3 regions of the [Bacillus] caldolyticus genome follow, and region 1 is predicted to be linked to each of the others. Evidence: predicted binding sites of a transcription regulator. Region 1 holds the regulator's gene; each other region holds the start of a gene.
What was found. The regulator LexA, encoded in region 1, represses DNA repair genes until DNA is damaged. The targets are predictions, from matches to a motif close to CGAACATATGTTCG.
Positions count from the first base shown of each region.

Region 2: recN (DNA repair protein RecN) is a predicted target of LexA. The motif match lies at 2,886-2,899, and genes of this name have one in related genera.
Region 3: addB (helicase-exonuclease AddAB subunit AddB) is a predicted target of LexA. The motif match lies at 1,461-1,474, and genes of this name have one in related genera.

Region 1 covers NZ_CP025074.1:680,857-685,949, forward strand. Annotated here, with positions in the region: gene CWI35_RS03570 (DUF896 domain-containing protein) at 1-140, opposite strand, end outside; gene CWI35_RS03575 (ISLre2 family transposase) at 378-1,742, opposite strand; gene CWI35_RS03580 (YneB family resolvase-like protein) at 1,985-2,638, opposite strand; gene yneA (cell division suppressor protein YneA) at 2,658-2,963, opposite strand; gene lexA (transcriptional repressor LexA) at 3,116-3,739, shown strand; gene glnA (type I glutamate--ammonia ligase) at 3,803-5,093, opposite strand, start outside.
Region 2 covers NZ_CP025074.1:3,168,750-3,173,842, reverse strand. Annotated here, with positions in the region: gene spoIVB (SpoIVB peptidase) at 1-847, opposite strand, end outside; gene recN (DNA repair protein RecN) at 1,121-2,842, opposite strand; gene ahrC (transcriptional regulator AhrC/ArgR) at 2,969-3,418, opposite strand; gene CWI35_RS16490 (TlyA family RNA methyltransferase) at 3,475-4,323, opposite strand; gene dxs (1-deoxy-D-xylulose-5-phosphate synthase) at 4,327-5,093, opposite strand, start outside.
Region 3 covers NZ_CP025074.1:1,295,527-1,300,619, reverse strand. Annotated here, with positions in the region: gene CWI35_RS06785 (competence protein ComK) at 1-20, shown strand, start outside; gene CWI35_RS06780 (TVP38/TMEM64 family protein) at 123-746, shown strand; gene lepB (signal peptidase I) at 743-1,291, shown strand; gene addB (helicase-exonuclease AddAB subunit AddB) at 1,515-5,018, shown strand; gene addA (helicase-exonuclease AddAB subunit AddA) at 5,019-5,093, shown strand, end outside.

The DNA.
Region 1 (5,093 bases):
TCGGTCATCGCTTTGCGGAACGCTTGAATGTACTCGCGGCGCAGCTTCGCCTGCTCGAGCGTCTCTTCGGCCGACAAGCCGGACGTTTTCGCTTTTTTCGCCAGTTCGTTGATGCGGGCTAATTTATGTTTGGCAATCATTGATCATCTTCTCCTATCTGCCATATTCTCACTCTGTTTTATCTTATCTGATCAACCGGGAAGATGGCAACGATGGCATCTTGGCTGAGTCAGTCAAGACTTTGTGGAGAACATTTTTTCGGTTCACTACGGGCGTTGTCAATCACTAGTTAGCGAACCATTTTCAGGAATTAATATCGTAAGCGCTTTCGGACTCTCATCCCTCATCTTGAGGTGATGATATTGTATTCCATTTTTTTACACCCAACCACCATCCCGGAGCGCCGACAACGCTTGATGGATCGGCGTCCCGGATGACCGCTGCAGACACGGTAGATTCTGACGCACCACATCTGCCCATAACCGTCCGGCCTTCCGTTTGGCCTGTTCGATCCGCTTGGACTTTGTTGAGGCCGAGACGGCCGACTGGGGCTCTTGCTCCTCCCACCGTCCCTTTCTCCACCCGATCCCGTCGATTCGGGCTGCCATCGCCCTCAGAAACGCCCGAAGCCCTTGGTCTTTCCAGCTGCGGCGGGATTTCACCCGATGCGCAAACCGGCTCATCACGCTCTCGGCGTGGCCCATCGGACGCATGCCGGTCGTCTCCACCCCTTGCTCCGACAGCCACTCCCGATAGTCCCGGATGCATCCCGGCATCGACTCGATCCGGCGGATCATGGCAGCCATCTGCTTCTCTTTCGCTTCGTCCTCCAACGTGCCGACCGCGCTGTTCAGCTCGACCAAAAGTCCTTCTTCGTCTTGTTTCGCCAGCTTCTTCCGCACCTCCCGCCAACGCGGATGGCCGGACAGACACTGACGCAGCTCCCGCGCCACATGAAATCGATCCAGCTGAAAGCAGGCCCGCTTTCCAAAATACTCCCGGCAGGCTGTGATCCACGACGCCGCGTCGCCGTTGATGATCAAAAGGTCCCGGCACGGGTCATAGGCATATTCGTTCATCAGCCACTCTTCAAACCGTTCCCACACGTCTCCCTCCCCTTCATGGAGGTAGTGGCGCCGGTTCACGAGCTCGAGCTGCGAACCGTTTCGTTTCCATCCCTCGTGAACCGCCAGGATTTTCTCTTCTTTCGCCCGTTTCCCTTTCCCCTGGCGGGAAATAAACAGCCCATCCGCCTCCACAAATAGCACTCGGCCGTGCCGTTGGGAAACAGGGTGGTGCAGCGAGACAGGGGCCTCCAGCACCAGTTGGCGAATCGCCTCGTGGCTTAGGACCGCATACCCCACGATCGACTCCAACGTACGGGCTGCTTTGCGGTAGGAAGAGCACTCTACGGCCAACTCGACCGCCGTTTCCTCGAGGCAAGGGCTGATCGACTGCGCTCCATCAAAGCCCAGTTCGGCATCCAGCAAGAAGGTATACGCCCCCGCCTGCCGATCATAGTAGTAGTTCCGTCGAAACGTCACTTCTCCAAACAGCGTTTGGATCGTGGTCGGCCGTTTGTCTTTCAGCTGATACCGGCGCTTGTCCCGCGCTTCCGCCAGTTGTTGATCAATCTCCTCCAAAAGGGCCGCCAACAAGACAGCGAACACCTTTTGAAGAGTTCTGACTAATTGTTCCTCCAGCTCTTTTAATAAAGGCCATTCTGTGGTAAGATGTTTCATGGACTCTCTCCCTCCTGTTTTCGGTTGATGTTGACAATCACCATCATAGCAGGGAGAGAGTCCTTTTTTCACGACATTTGCTTTTTCTACCGCGCTTCGCTTGGTGGCCCCGACGAGCGTCGCGAACAAAAGTTCGCAACCCTCGTCGGGGATCATTTCGGAATGTCACCCACAAATATTTTACTCACACATCTTGGCTTCCTTTGCCCGCTCGCCGCTTTAGGGCCAGGAGCGGCACACAATCAACGCCGCCTTTGTTGCTCGTCCATATATTCCTGGTAACGGCGATGGACGGTCGCCTTGGACGCCTCGTAGCCAAAGCTTCGCAGCGTCGCGGCGATATCGGCAAACGTCAGTCCGCGCTCGCGCAAGCGGACGATCTCCTCAACCGGCAGATCGATTCGATCGCGCCCGGCGTTTTCGCCCCGGCGCCTTAGGTTCCGCTCCGGTCGGTAGCCGCTGGCGATGGCTCGCTGCATGCCACGCTTAATTTTGGCGTTATGTATTTTTCTTTGGTACTCCTCGACAATAGCGATGATGGATAACACCATCTCATCGGCCTCCGACAGCGGCATCTCCCCGCGGTGGCTGGCGCTGTATATTTTCACCCCTTGCTTTTTCAAGCAATGCAGCACCGCCATGCGCGCATGGCCGCGCCCAAGCCGCGTTTCATCTTGAATGAGCAGCACATCGACCTCGCCTTCCTCGCAAAGCGAAAGCAGCTCCAACACGCCGTCGCGGTCGGCTTCATAACCGCTCGCCTGCTCGGCGATCACTTTCACGACTTCAAATCCACACTCGGCCGCCAGCTGCTCGAGCTCATCTCGTTGCCTCGCGAGCGACGTTTCCTGTTCAGCTTTGTCCGTGCTGACGCGGCAGTAAATGACCGCCCTCATGGCCAATCCCTTCTTTCCATCACTGATTGACGGCCACCGAGCCGCCCTGCTTTGATTTTAACACAGGAATGACAATTTGTTCACCGGCGGCAAGACGCGGGCTCGGCAAATGGTTGACATCGACGACCCAGCGGATGAACTCATCAGGCGGCATATGGTGTTCCTGTTCGTACTGTTTTGCCAGCCCCCAAAGCGTATCGCCGGGAGCGACCGTGATCGTCACGTATTCTTTTTTATCGACCGGGCTGCTGGCGTAAACGAACCCTGCCAACACGAGCGCAAACAAAAATGAAAACAAAACATAGTGCAGCAACGTTTTCCTCATTCCCTCCCACCCTTTCTAGAATGTTTGTTCGCTTTCCTTCATTATAGCCAGGAACATTTGTTTGTGTCAATAAAAAACTCGAACTTATGTTTGTTTTTTCGTCTTCCGCATGGTATAATGAAGGCAAATGATGTGGCGAGAGGTGTGAAACAATGACAAAACTGTCAAAACGACAACAGCAAATTTTAGAGTTTATTAAACAGGAAGTAAAAACAAAAGGCTATCCTCCGTCGGTGCGGGAAATTGGGGAAGCGGTTGGACTGGCGTCAAGTTCGACGGTCCACGGGCATCTCGCGCGCCTAGAAAGCAAAGGGTACATCCGCCGCGACCCGACAAAGCCGCGCGCCATTGAAATTTTGGACAACGATATGGCCAAGGAGAGAGAAAAAGAGGAGATCATCTCGGTGCCGATCATCGGCAAGGTGACGGCCGGCCAACCGATTACAGCGGTGGAAAACATCGAAGGCTACTTTCCGCTGCCGAAGCGGCTCGCCGCCGGCGAGGAGCAGCTGTTTATGCTTGAAGTGATGGGCGACAGCATGATCGAAGCCGGCATTCTCGACGGCGACTACGTCATCGTCCGCCAGCAGTCATCGGCCAACAACGGCGACATCGTCGTCGCCATGACGGAAGACAACGAGGCGACGGTGAAGCGGTTTTTCAAGGAAAAAGACCACATCCGCCTGCAGCCGGAAAACGCCCATCTTGAGCCGATCATCGTCCGCGACTGCACGATTCTCGGCAAAGTGATCGGCGTCTATCGCCTGTTCGACTGACTCGTGCCGGCCTGCGCCCATAAAAAAGCTGCCCCGTTTTTTTCAGGGCAGCTTTTTTATGAATCAGTAGAGTTCCATATATTGGTCCAATTCCCATTGATGAACCGTTGTCCGATACATATCCCACTCAATTTCTTTCGCTTCGACGAAATGCTCGAATAAATGTTTGCCGAGCGCGTGAATCATCACTTCATCGGACTTCAAGTTTTCCAACGCTTCATGCAGCGTTGCCGGCAAATCGACAATGCCTTCTTCGAGCCGTTCTTCTTTCGTCATGACGTAAATGTTTCGATCCACTGGCGCCGGAGGAGTGAGCTTGTTGCGAATGCCGTCAAGCCCAGCGGCTAAAAGCACCGCCATGGCCAAGTATGGGTTGGCCGACGGGTCGACGCTGCGCACCTCAATGCGCGTGCTCATGCCGCGCGAAGCTGGAATGCGGATGAGCGGGCTGCGGTTGCGCGCCGACCAAGCGACGTAGCACGGCGCTTCATAGCCTGGAACAAGCCGCTTGTACGAGTTGACGGTCGGGTTCGTCACCGCCGTAAAGTTCGGCGCATGCTTCAGCACACCGGCGATAAACTGCCGCGCCGTATCGCTCAACTGCAAGTCGCCGTTCGGATCGAAAAAGGCGTTTTCACCGTTGCGGAACAGCGACAGGTTGCAATGCATTCCTGAACCGTTAATCCCAAAAATCGGCTTCGGCATAAAGGTCGCATGCAATCCGTGTTTGCGGGCGATCGTTTTGACGACGAGCTTAAACGTTTGAATGTCGTCGCACGCTTTTACGGCATCAGCGTATTTAAAATCGATCTCATGCTGGCCCGGGGCGACTTCATGATGGGACGCTTCGATTTCAAACCCCATTTCCTCAAGCTCGAGCACAATGTCGCGCCGGCAGTTTTCCCCAAGATCGGTCGGCGCCAAATCGAAATAGCCGCCGCGATCGTTCAGCTCCATCGTCGGGTGTCCTTTTTCGTCAAGCTTGAAGAGGAAGAATTCCGGCTCAGCTCCTAAGTTAAAGGCGTTGAAGCCAAGCGCCTCCATCTCTTTCAGCATCCGCTTCAAGTTATAGCGCGGACAGCCTTCAAACGGCGTGCCGTCCGGGTTGTAAATGTCGCAGATAAAGCGGGCGACTTTTCCTTTTTCTGAAGTCCACGGGAAAATGACGAACGTATCCAAGTCCGGATACAAATACATATCCGACTCTTCGATGCGGACAAATCCTTCGATCGACGACCCGTCAAACATAATTTTGTTGTTAAGCGCTTTCTCCAGCTGGCTGATCGGAATTTCGACGTTTTTGATCGTGCCCAAAATATCGGTGAATTGCAGGCGGATGTACTTGACATTTTCC
Region 2 (5,093 bases), 970 kb from region 1:
CGGAAAAGCGGGCTAATTTTTCACCTGGATTGCCGCTCGTCCCTTTTTCGATCGATGTGACGGTCGAGCGCATAATTTGCCCGTTTTGCACGACAATCGGCTTTTTCGTATCCATGTCAGAGATGACATGGCCAAGTGCGCCATATGTTTTTGATTTGGGGTCGTAAAATGTCATCGTCCCGATGCCGGCGGCCGAATCGCGAATGTACAGGCCGATGCGGTACACATCGTCATGCTTGTCTCTCAGCGGAACGAGCTTCACCGTCATGGAGTGCTGATCGCGCAGAATTTTTAGATGAAGCGGTTTTCCCGTTTTGCCGGCCTCCTCGATGAAAGGGGAAAGGTCGCTCATGTTTTCGATTTTTTGGCCGTTAATGCCGATAATGATGTCGCCGACTTGAATGCCGGCTGCCTCTCCCGGCGATTTTTTCCCGTTTTCGGTTTCGACAAGGTGGTAACCGACGACAAGAACGCCGACGGTATTGAGCTTGACGCCGATCGATTGTCCGCCGGGAATGACTTTGAGCGTCGGCAGCACGTTGACATCCACTTGCTTGATCGGCATTCCGGCAACCTGCAACATCATCGTTTCATGTCCGCGGCGTTTCGCCTTTACAGACAGAGAACCGTTTTTTCGCTCAATATTGAGCGTTTCGGGAGCGTTTCGGTCATTGACGGCCGCTTGCACGGGAAGGGAAGCGGCAGGAAATTCAACCGCATCGCCTTCAAACAGGACAAGCTGCTTCGGAATTTGCCAATATTCCTTCATCGGTTTGGAAAAGGCGATGGCCGTCAATATACCAAGGAGAAGCACTCCTGCGATTTTTCGCGCCGTTTCTTTATTCAATGTCGTCCACTCTCCTCGCTCCCGCCTACACCATGCAAAAACGGTTACAGTTTTAATTTTGCCTGAACCGGGGAAAATATAATCGCCCTGTCGATAAAAAAGCTGCCCGGAATTGGATGGACTTGCATCCGGACAGCCGCGCGGCTTTTTGCTTATCTTTATGAAACACCGTAGTTCTCTTAAGGAAAGCGGGCGCCAAGGCAGAACAGGCAGGCGGAATCGGCCCGCTTTGAGAGGGATGCGCCTCCCCTCGACGAACAGGGGAAACAGGAATCAATGTTTCATTTTCGCCGCCAGTTCCAACAGCTCTTTGGCATGCCGTTTCGTCAATTCCGTCATCTCGACGCCGGAAATCATCCGCCCGATTTCTTTCACTTTCTCCTCCTCATTGAGCTTCCTCACGACTGTTTTCGTCCGTTCCCCATCCGTCTCTTTGGCGATCAACAAGTGCGTGTCCGCCATCGCAGCGACTTGCGGCAGATGGGAAATGCAAAGCACTTGCGACTGGCTGGCGATGCGGTAAATTTTTTCCGCCATTGCCTGGGCGACGCGTCCGCTGACACCGGTGTCGACCTCATCAAAAACAATCGACGTCACTCCTTGATGTTTGGAAAAAATCGTTTTCAACGCCAGCATAATGCGCGACAGCTCGCCGCCGGAAGCGACTTTGACGAGCGGTTTTAACGGCTCGCCGACGTTCGTCGAAATGTAAAACTCGACGACATCGATGCCATCTTCTTGGAACCTAACCGGCACGCCGTCGACCAAGGGAGCGTCAAGCGATCCTTCGCGCTTGGCAAATACGATGTCAAATTTCGTTTTGTCCATGTACAAGTCTTTCAGTTCTTGATGAATGCGCTCAATCAGGCGCCGGGCATATGTTTGCCGAACAGCGGTGACGTTTTTCGCCTCCGTGAGCAACTCGTCCGTCACCAGAGCGAGCTGCTGCGTAAGCTCATGCACATGCGTTTCGCGATTTTCGATTGTCTCGATTTCCTCGGCGATCGTCTCGGCATAGTGCAAAATATCGGCGATCGTCGCCCCGTATTTTCGTTTGAGCTGCCCGATTTCCGCGAGACGGCTTTCAATGGCATCGAGCCGCTCTGGGTCGTATTCCATCTCCTCAATTTGATCGCGCAGCTTGTACATGACTTCCTCGAGCAAATAGTAGCAGTTCGCCGTCGTTTCATGCGCATCTTTGAGCGCTGCATCCATGCCTGCGACGTCATCGAGATGGCGCATCGCCTCCCCGATGGAATCAAGCCCGCGTCCCTCTCCGGAGAGGGCCTCATAGCTTTTCTGCAGCGCGGTATAAATTTTTTGAAAATTGACGATGCGAACTTTTTCCTCCATCAGCCGCTCGTCCTCGCCCGGCTCGAGCGCCGCCTGCTCGATTTCACGCAGCTGAAACGTCAGCAAATCAAGCCGGTGCGCCATTTGCTGTTCATTTTCGCTCAGCTTTTTCAATTTGTTTCCGAGCTCCTCATACCGCTCGTAGACCGCGCGGTAGCGAGCAAGCGCCTCTGCCGCCTCTAGGCCGCCGAACTCGTCTAAAAGCGGCAGATGGCGGGACGGATCCATCAGTTCTTGATGTTCATGCTGGCCGTGAATATCAACAAGCGTCGCCCCGATGTCGCGCAGCACCGCCGTCGTGACGAGCTTGCCGTTAATGCGGCAGACGCTTTTGCCGTTGGCGAAAATATCGCGGCGCAACACGATCATGCCGTCGCTGGCGTCGATGCCAACGTCTGCGCATTTTTGCCAGCACGGATGGCGGTCATCATCAAGCAAAAACAGCCCTTCGATTTCCGCCTTTTCCGCTCCAAAGCGGACAAATTCAGCGGAGCCGCGTCCGCCGATCAACAAATGAATCGCGTCGATGATGATCGATTTGCCGGCTCCCGTTTCGCCGGTTAACACCGTCAGCCCTTTGTCAAACGACAACGAGAGCGACTCGATAATGGCGAAATTTTTAATCGACAGCTCGGCGAGCATTTCACCACTCCTTGCCTGTCCGATTAATTCCACTTTTGATTATAGCACGTATGTTCGGATTTGCAAACGAGGACCGCCCTGTCGTTCCGTCCTTGAACGTGGAACGGAAGCTGGGCCGGTCCTCGCCTAGAGCATGGACAACAGCTGGTCGGACACTTTTTCCGCATCTTTCGGAGTACGGCAGATGATCAGGCACGTATCGTCGCCGCAAATCGTACCGACGATTTCGTTCCAATCCAAATTGTCGAGCAAGACGCCGACGGCATGGGCGTTGCCCGGCAGCGTCCGCAACACAAGCAAGTTGCCCGTTCCGTCAAGCTTCACAAACACATCAACAAGCGCCCGCTTCAGCTTTTGCAACGGATTGAAGCGCTGGTCGGACGGAAGGCTGTACTTGTAGCGGCCGTTGGCCATCGGCACTTTGACGAGCTGCATTTCTTTAATGTCGCGCGAGACGGTCGCCTGGGTGACGTTAAAGCCAGCTTCTCTCAGCCGGTCGACAAGCTCGTCTTGCGTTTCAATGTCATGGTTCATAATGATTTCGCGAATTTTAATATGCCTTTGCCCTTTGTTCACATTGCGCCACCTCCCCGCTTTTCAAAGTGCAGAGCAGATTGTCCGTCCCGCCGACGCTATTTGCCGCTTGGCTCCACGCTCCCCGCCCGCAATCGGGCATGCGCCTCGCTCACCACGTCGGCGACGGATGCTGGCAGTCGGTTTTCTCCCTCCCGGTTTCCTCCAGGATAGGCAGCATGAAGCAAAAATTCAATATTGCCGTCGCCGCCGGTAATCGGTGAATACGTTAAATGAAGAACATCGAACCCTTCCGCGCAGGCGAATTGAATGATCGATTCGAGCACTTCCTCGTGAATGTTCGGATCGCGGATGATCCCTTTTTTGCCGACCTTTTCCTTGCCGGCTTCAAACTGCGGCTTGACGAGAGCAATCACATCGCCGCCCGGCACCATGACCGTCTTGACGACCGGCAAAATGAGCCGCAGCGAAATAAACGAGACATCGATGACAGCTACTTCCGGCAGCCCTTTCGTAAACTGATCCGGCGTCACGTAGCGGAAGTTCGTCCGCTCCATTACAACGACGCGCTCGTCTTGACGCAGCTTCCAGGCAAGCTGGTTGTAGCCGACATCGACGGCATACGTCAGCTTCGCCCCATGCTGCAAGGCGCAGTCGGTGAAACCGCCGGTCGACGCGCCGATGTCAAGAACAATTTTATTTTCCACGCGAATATGAAACTCGCGCAACGCTTTTTCCAGTTTCAACCCACCGCGGCTGACGTACGGAAGCGGGTTGCCTTTCACCTCAAGCGGAATGTCAACCGGTACTTTTTCCCCGGGCTTATCGAGTCGAACGTCGTTTGAATAGACAAGCCCGGCCATGATCGCTCGCTTCGCCTTTTCCCGCGTTTCCGCCAGCCCTCGTTCGACAAGCAGCACATCGAGCCGTTCTTTTTTTCCTTTCATGTCTCAAGCCCTTTTCTGTTTTCTTGGCACCATCGTTTTGATGCGGTCGATGATATGGGTCGACGTCAGCCCGATTTCATTGAGCAGCTCGCTGACGCTTCCATGTTCGATAAAGCGGTCCGGGATGCCCATCCGTTCGATGACCGCTCCGTGATAACCATGATCATGAGCAAACTCCAACACAGCACTGCCAAAGCCGCCTTGCAGCACCGCCTCTTCGACCGTTAAGATCGGCAGGCGGCTCTCAAGCAGTTCGTGAAGCATCGCCACGTCCATCGGCTTCAAAAAGCGAGCGTTGACGACTTTCACCGATATGCCGTCTTTCGCCAGCTCGTCGGCCGCCTTAAGCGCCATCGAAATCGTCGTGCCAAACGTCAAAATCGCCGCATCGCAGCCGTCGCGCAACACTTCCCACGTGCCGATTGGGATTTCTTTCAGCTCCTCATCAAGCGGTACGCCAAGCCCGTTGCCGCGCGGGAAACGCATGGCGATTGGCCCGTCGTCGTAGCGGATGGCGGTGTACACCATGTGCTGTCCTTCGTTTTCGTCTTTTGGCATCATCAACACCAAATTCGGCACATGGCGCAAAAAGGCGATGTCAAACACCCCTTGGTGCGTTTCGCCGTCCGCCCCGACCAACCCAGCACGGTCAATGGCGAAAAAGACATTTAAGTTTTGCCGGCATACATCATGGACGACTTGGTCATAGGCGCGCTGCAAAAATGTCGAATAAATGGCCAAAAACGGTTTCATCCCTTGCGTCGCCAATC
Region 3 (5,093 bases), 610 kb from region 1:
AGCAAGAAAAACAGAGTTAGCTGAACAAATTGATAAAAATGGTTTTTCCTAAAGATGAGTTCAAATTAGGCGCCTGGACGTGTAAAATAAAGATATAAACGGCATTTGAATGGGGAATAGACATGGATATGGAAACAATCAAACAATGGTTCACGCTCGACAGCATCCTTTCCCTGCTCGAACAATACCGCTCTTTCGGCGTGCTTCCCGGCATCGCAGCGACGTTGCTTGAGTCGTTTTTTCCCATTTTGCCCATGTTCGTCTTCGTGATGGCGAACGCAGCGGCGTTTGGACTATGGAAAGGGTTTCTGATCTCTTGGCTAGGCGCTTCACTTGGCTCGCTCATCGTGTTTTGGCTGACGCGGAAAGTGGGGCAGAAGCGTTTTTTTCACTTTGTCCGCCGCCACCCGAAAGTGCGGCAGTTTATGCATTGGATTGAGCGACACGGATTTGGTCCGCTGTTTTTGTTGTATTGCTTTCCGTTCACCCCATCGGCGCTTGTCAATATTGTTGCCGGACTGTCGCGCATCAGCCGCCAGCAGTTTGTATTGGCGGTGCTGCTAGGAAAGATGATCATGGTGTTTACCATCAGTTTTATCGGCTATGACTTGAAGGCGCTCATCCGTCAGCCGCTGCGCACGGCGATGATCGCCGCAGTCGTTCTGTTGCTTTGGTACGCCGGAAAACGGGTGGAAGCGCGATTTTCGTTGACGGAAGAACAAGGCGGCGAGGAGGGCGGGGAGTGACGAAGCAAAAAGAAAAACGAGGCCGCCGATGGCCATGGTTTGTTGCCGTTTGCGTTGTCGCCACGCTTCGGTTGTTCGTGTTCAGCAATTACGTGGTGGAAGGAAAATCGATGATGCCGACGCTAGAGAGCGGCAATTTGTTGATCGTCAATAAGCTTTCCTACGACATCGGGCCTATTCGCCGGTTCGACATTATCGTTTTTCACGCCAACAAAAAGGAAGATTACGTCAAGCGGGTTATCGGCCTGCCTGGCGATCGGATCGCGTACAAAAATGACATCTTGTATGTCAACGGAAAAAAAGTTGACGAACCGTATTTGCGCCCGTATAAACAAAAGCTGCTTGACGGCAGGCTGACCGGGGATTTTACGCTTGAGGAGGTGACCGGGAAAACACGGGTGCCTCCCGGCTGCATTTTCGTTCTTGGCGACAACCGGCTTAGCAGCTGGGACAGCCGCCATTTTGGATTTGTCAAAATCAACCAAATTGTCGGCAAGGTGGACTTTCGCTACTGGCCGTTTAAACAGTTCGCCTTTCAGTTTTAACCTTAATCTCGAAAGGAGTCTTCCGCTTCTATAACGAAGTGAAGCGAGGTTGTTCAGTCGTCCGACAGTCGCTGACATGTCGGCTGGCTCTACAAAAAGAAACAAACGTTAACGTTTCAGATTGCCTCTATATAACCCGCAGCCGAAGGGCGTTTTTTCTTCCCAAAAGCGAACATACGTGCTAAAATAAAACAAATAAAGGAAACGAATGGTGGTGGATACAATGTCGCTGCGGTTTTTGCTCGGACGGTCAGGAAGTGGGAAAACGGCTGTCTGCCTCGAAGAAATTCGCCGCCAGTTGCAAGAGGATCCAAAAGGAAGGGCGATCGTCTATCTCGTTCCGGAGCAAATGACATTTCAATGCGAATACGCGTTGATACATACCGAGGGAGTGGGCGGGATGATTCGCGCCCAAGTGTTCAGCTTCACCCGTCTCGCTTGGCGCGTGTTGCAGGAAACAGGCGGCATGACCCGGTACCATATTCATGATGTTGGTGTGCAGATGATGATCCGCAAAATTATTGAGCAACGCAAACAAGAGCTGAAACTGTTTGGCCGCGCGGCGGACAAACATGGGTTTATCGAGCAGCTGAACGAAATGATCACCGAATGCAAACGGTATTGCCTGACGCCGGGCGAACTCCGCCGACATGCCAAGGCGTTCGAGGATGGGCCAAGCCAGCCGGGCCGCCGCTTGCTCGCTGACAAGTTGAGCGATGTCGCGCTTGTGTATGAGGAACTTGAGCGGAGTCTTATCGGCCACTATCTTGATTCGGAAGATTATTTGCGCTTGCTCGCTGAGCATATTCCGCGCTCAAGTTATTTGCGGGATGCCGATATTTACATCGACGGCTTTCATCATTTTGCGCCGCAAGAATATATGATCATCGAACAGCTTCTTCGCCATTGCCGGCGCGTCACCGTTTGTTTGACGATCGACCGCCCGTATGACGACGGAATGCCGGACGAACTTCATCTCTTTTATTTGCCGGCGCAAACGTACCGCCAGCTGAGGGAGTTGGCGCTAAGCAATGACATTGCGATCGAAGAGCCGATCGTGCTTTCGGCCAACCGACGCCATGAAGACAGGGCGCTCGTTCATCTTGAGGCGCAATTTCACCGACGCCCGTTGCTTCCATATGGTGCAAAGACCGATGCCGTCCATCTTTATGAGGCGTCCAATCGCCGAGCGGAAATCGAAGCGGTCGCACGCGAAATCATCCGCCTTGTCCGCGATGAAGGGGCGCGCTATCGCGACATTGCGCTGATCATCCGCCAGACGGAGGCGTACCGCGATCTGGTGAAAACGGTGTTTTTTGATTTTGGGATCCCGTATTTTATGGATGAAAAAGAACCGATGCACCACCACCCGCTCATTGAACTCGTGCGCGCTGCCTTAGAGACGGTCGTGACGCGTTGGCGATATGAAGCGGTGTTTCGGGCGGTGAAAACGGATTTGCTTTTTCCAACGGACGGCGATCTGCACATGTGGCGCGAGGCGGCCGACAAGCTCGAAAACTATGTGCTTGCTTACGGAATCAAAGGGGATAAGTGGACAAACAATGAGCGCTGGGCGTATCGGCGCTATCAGGCGCTTGACGGTTTGAACGTACCACAAACGGACGAAGAGCGGCAGTTTGAGGACATGCTCAATGAATGGCGCGAGGCGTTGGCCGCTCCGCTTCGCCGGTTGGAGCGCCGTCTGCGCCGGGCGGAGGACGGACGCGGGTTTTGTATGGCATTATATCTGTTTTTGGAAGAATTGCAGATTCCAAAAAAACTAGAGAAAATGAGCGCACAAGCGGAAGCGGACGGCCGCCTCGTTGAAGCGCGCCAGCATGAACAGGCGTGGAACGCCGTCGTCGATTTGCTTGACCAATATGTAGAAATGCTCGGGACAGAATCACTGCCGCTCGCTGAGTTTGTCAAGATTATCGAGGCTGGGCTCGATCGGTTGGAGTTCTCCCTTGTGCCGCCGGCGATGGACCAGGTGATCGTCGCTCAGCTTGATCGCTCTCGTTTAATTGACATCAAGTATGCGTTCGTCATCGGCGCCAACGATGGCGTTATTCCAGCAAAAGTGAAGGAAGACGGGCTGATGGCGGAAGTGGAGCGCGAGCAGCTGCGTGAGTTGGGGGTGGCGCTCGCCCCAGGGGGGCGGGAGCAGCTGTTTTATGACCCGTTTTTTGTCTACTTGGCACTTGTTTGTCCGAGCCGGCGGCTGTATGTTACATATCCGCTTGCTGATGGGGAAGGGAAAGCGTTGATGCCGTCGCCGCTCATCAAGCAGCTTACGGAACTGTTTCCGCATGCGCCGGTGCATCTGTGCGGCAACGACCCGTTCGACGCCCCGGCAGAAAAAGCAGAGGCGTTCGTGACCGCGCCGCGGGCGACGCAAACGTATTTGATCAGCCAGCTCCGAGCGTGGAAGCGCAACTACGGCATCGATCCGCTTTGGTGGGATGTGTATAACACGTTCATCGGCCATCGGGACTGGAAGGAGCAGGTGCGGCATGCCGTCTCCGCGCTCTTTTATACAAACGGAGCGACGCCGCTCAAAAAACAGTGGAGCCAGCGGCTGTACGGCAAAAAAATTCAGGCGAGCGTCTCGCGCATGGAGCAGTTTCAAAAATGCCCGTACGCCCATTTCGCATCGCACGGGCTGCGGTTGAAAGAGCGCAACGTTTTCCGACTTGAGGCGCCGGATGTTGGGCAATTGTTCCATGCCGCCATCAAGCAAATCGCCGACCGGCTGCGCGAACAGCATCTTGATTGGCGCGAACTGTCAAGACCAGACTGTGAACGGCTGTCGGCCGAAGCGGTCGAGCGAATCGCCCCGCTCATCCAGCAGCAAGTGCTCTCAAGCTCTCATCGCTATGAATATATGAAACGAAAATTGAAACACGTCGTTGCCCGTACAACCCATGTGTTAAGTGAGCATGCGCGGGCGAGCGGTTTCGTTCCGATCGGACTTGAGCTGTCATTCGGCCCCAATGGCGACCTGCCGCCGCTTCGGTTTCGACTGCCCGACGGAACAGTGATGGAGCTTGTTGGGCGGATCGACCGCGTCGATAAGGCGGAAAGCAGCCAAGGAGTGCTTCTTCGCATTATCGATTACAAATCGAGCGCGAAAACGCTCGATTTGACGGAAGTATATTACGGCTTGGCGCTGCAAATGCTCACCTACCTGGACATCGTGCTGACGTATGCCGAACAGCTCGTCGGACAGCCGGCCTTGCCAGCCGGGGTGCTTTATTTTCACATCCACAATCCGATCGTTCAAGCGAAGCAATGGGTGGATGATGAGGTGGAAATGGCGAAAAAGTTGCTTGAACCGTTTCGGATGCGCGGGCTGTTGCTCGCTGACGTCGAGGCGATCCGGTTGATGGACGGCCGAACGGAAGACGGACAATGGTCGCTGATTGTGCCCGCTCAGCTTACGAAAAGCGGGTCGATCCATTCGCGTTCGTCGGTGGCGAGTCCATCCGACTTTGCCGCGCTCCGCCAGCATGTCCGCCGTTTGTTCATCGACATCGGCGGGCAAATCGCCGACGGCGTCGTGTCGATCGCCCCGTACAAGTTGAAAGATAAAACAGCGTGCGAGTTTTGCGTTTTCAAACCGGTCTGCCAATTTGATGAGGCACTCTCCGGCAACGAATACCGGAAGCTTGCCCCGCAAACGAAGGAAGCGGTCATCGAAAAACTAGCGGAAGGGAAGGAAGGATAAATGAACGCCACGATTCGCCCGAAGCCGGCTGGGAGCCGATGGACGGATGAACAATGGAAGGCGATCGCCGCGGGC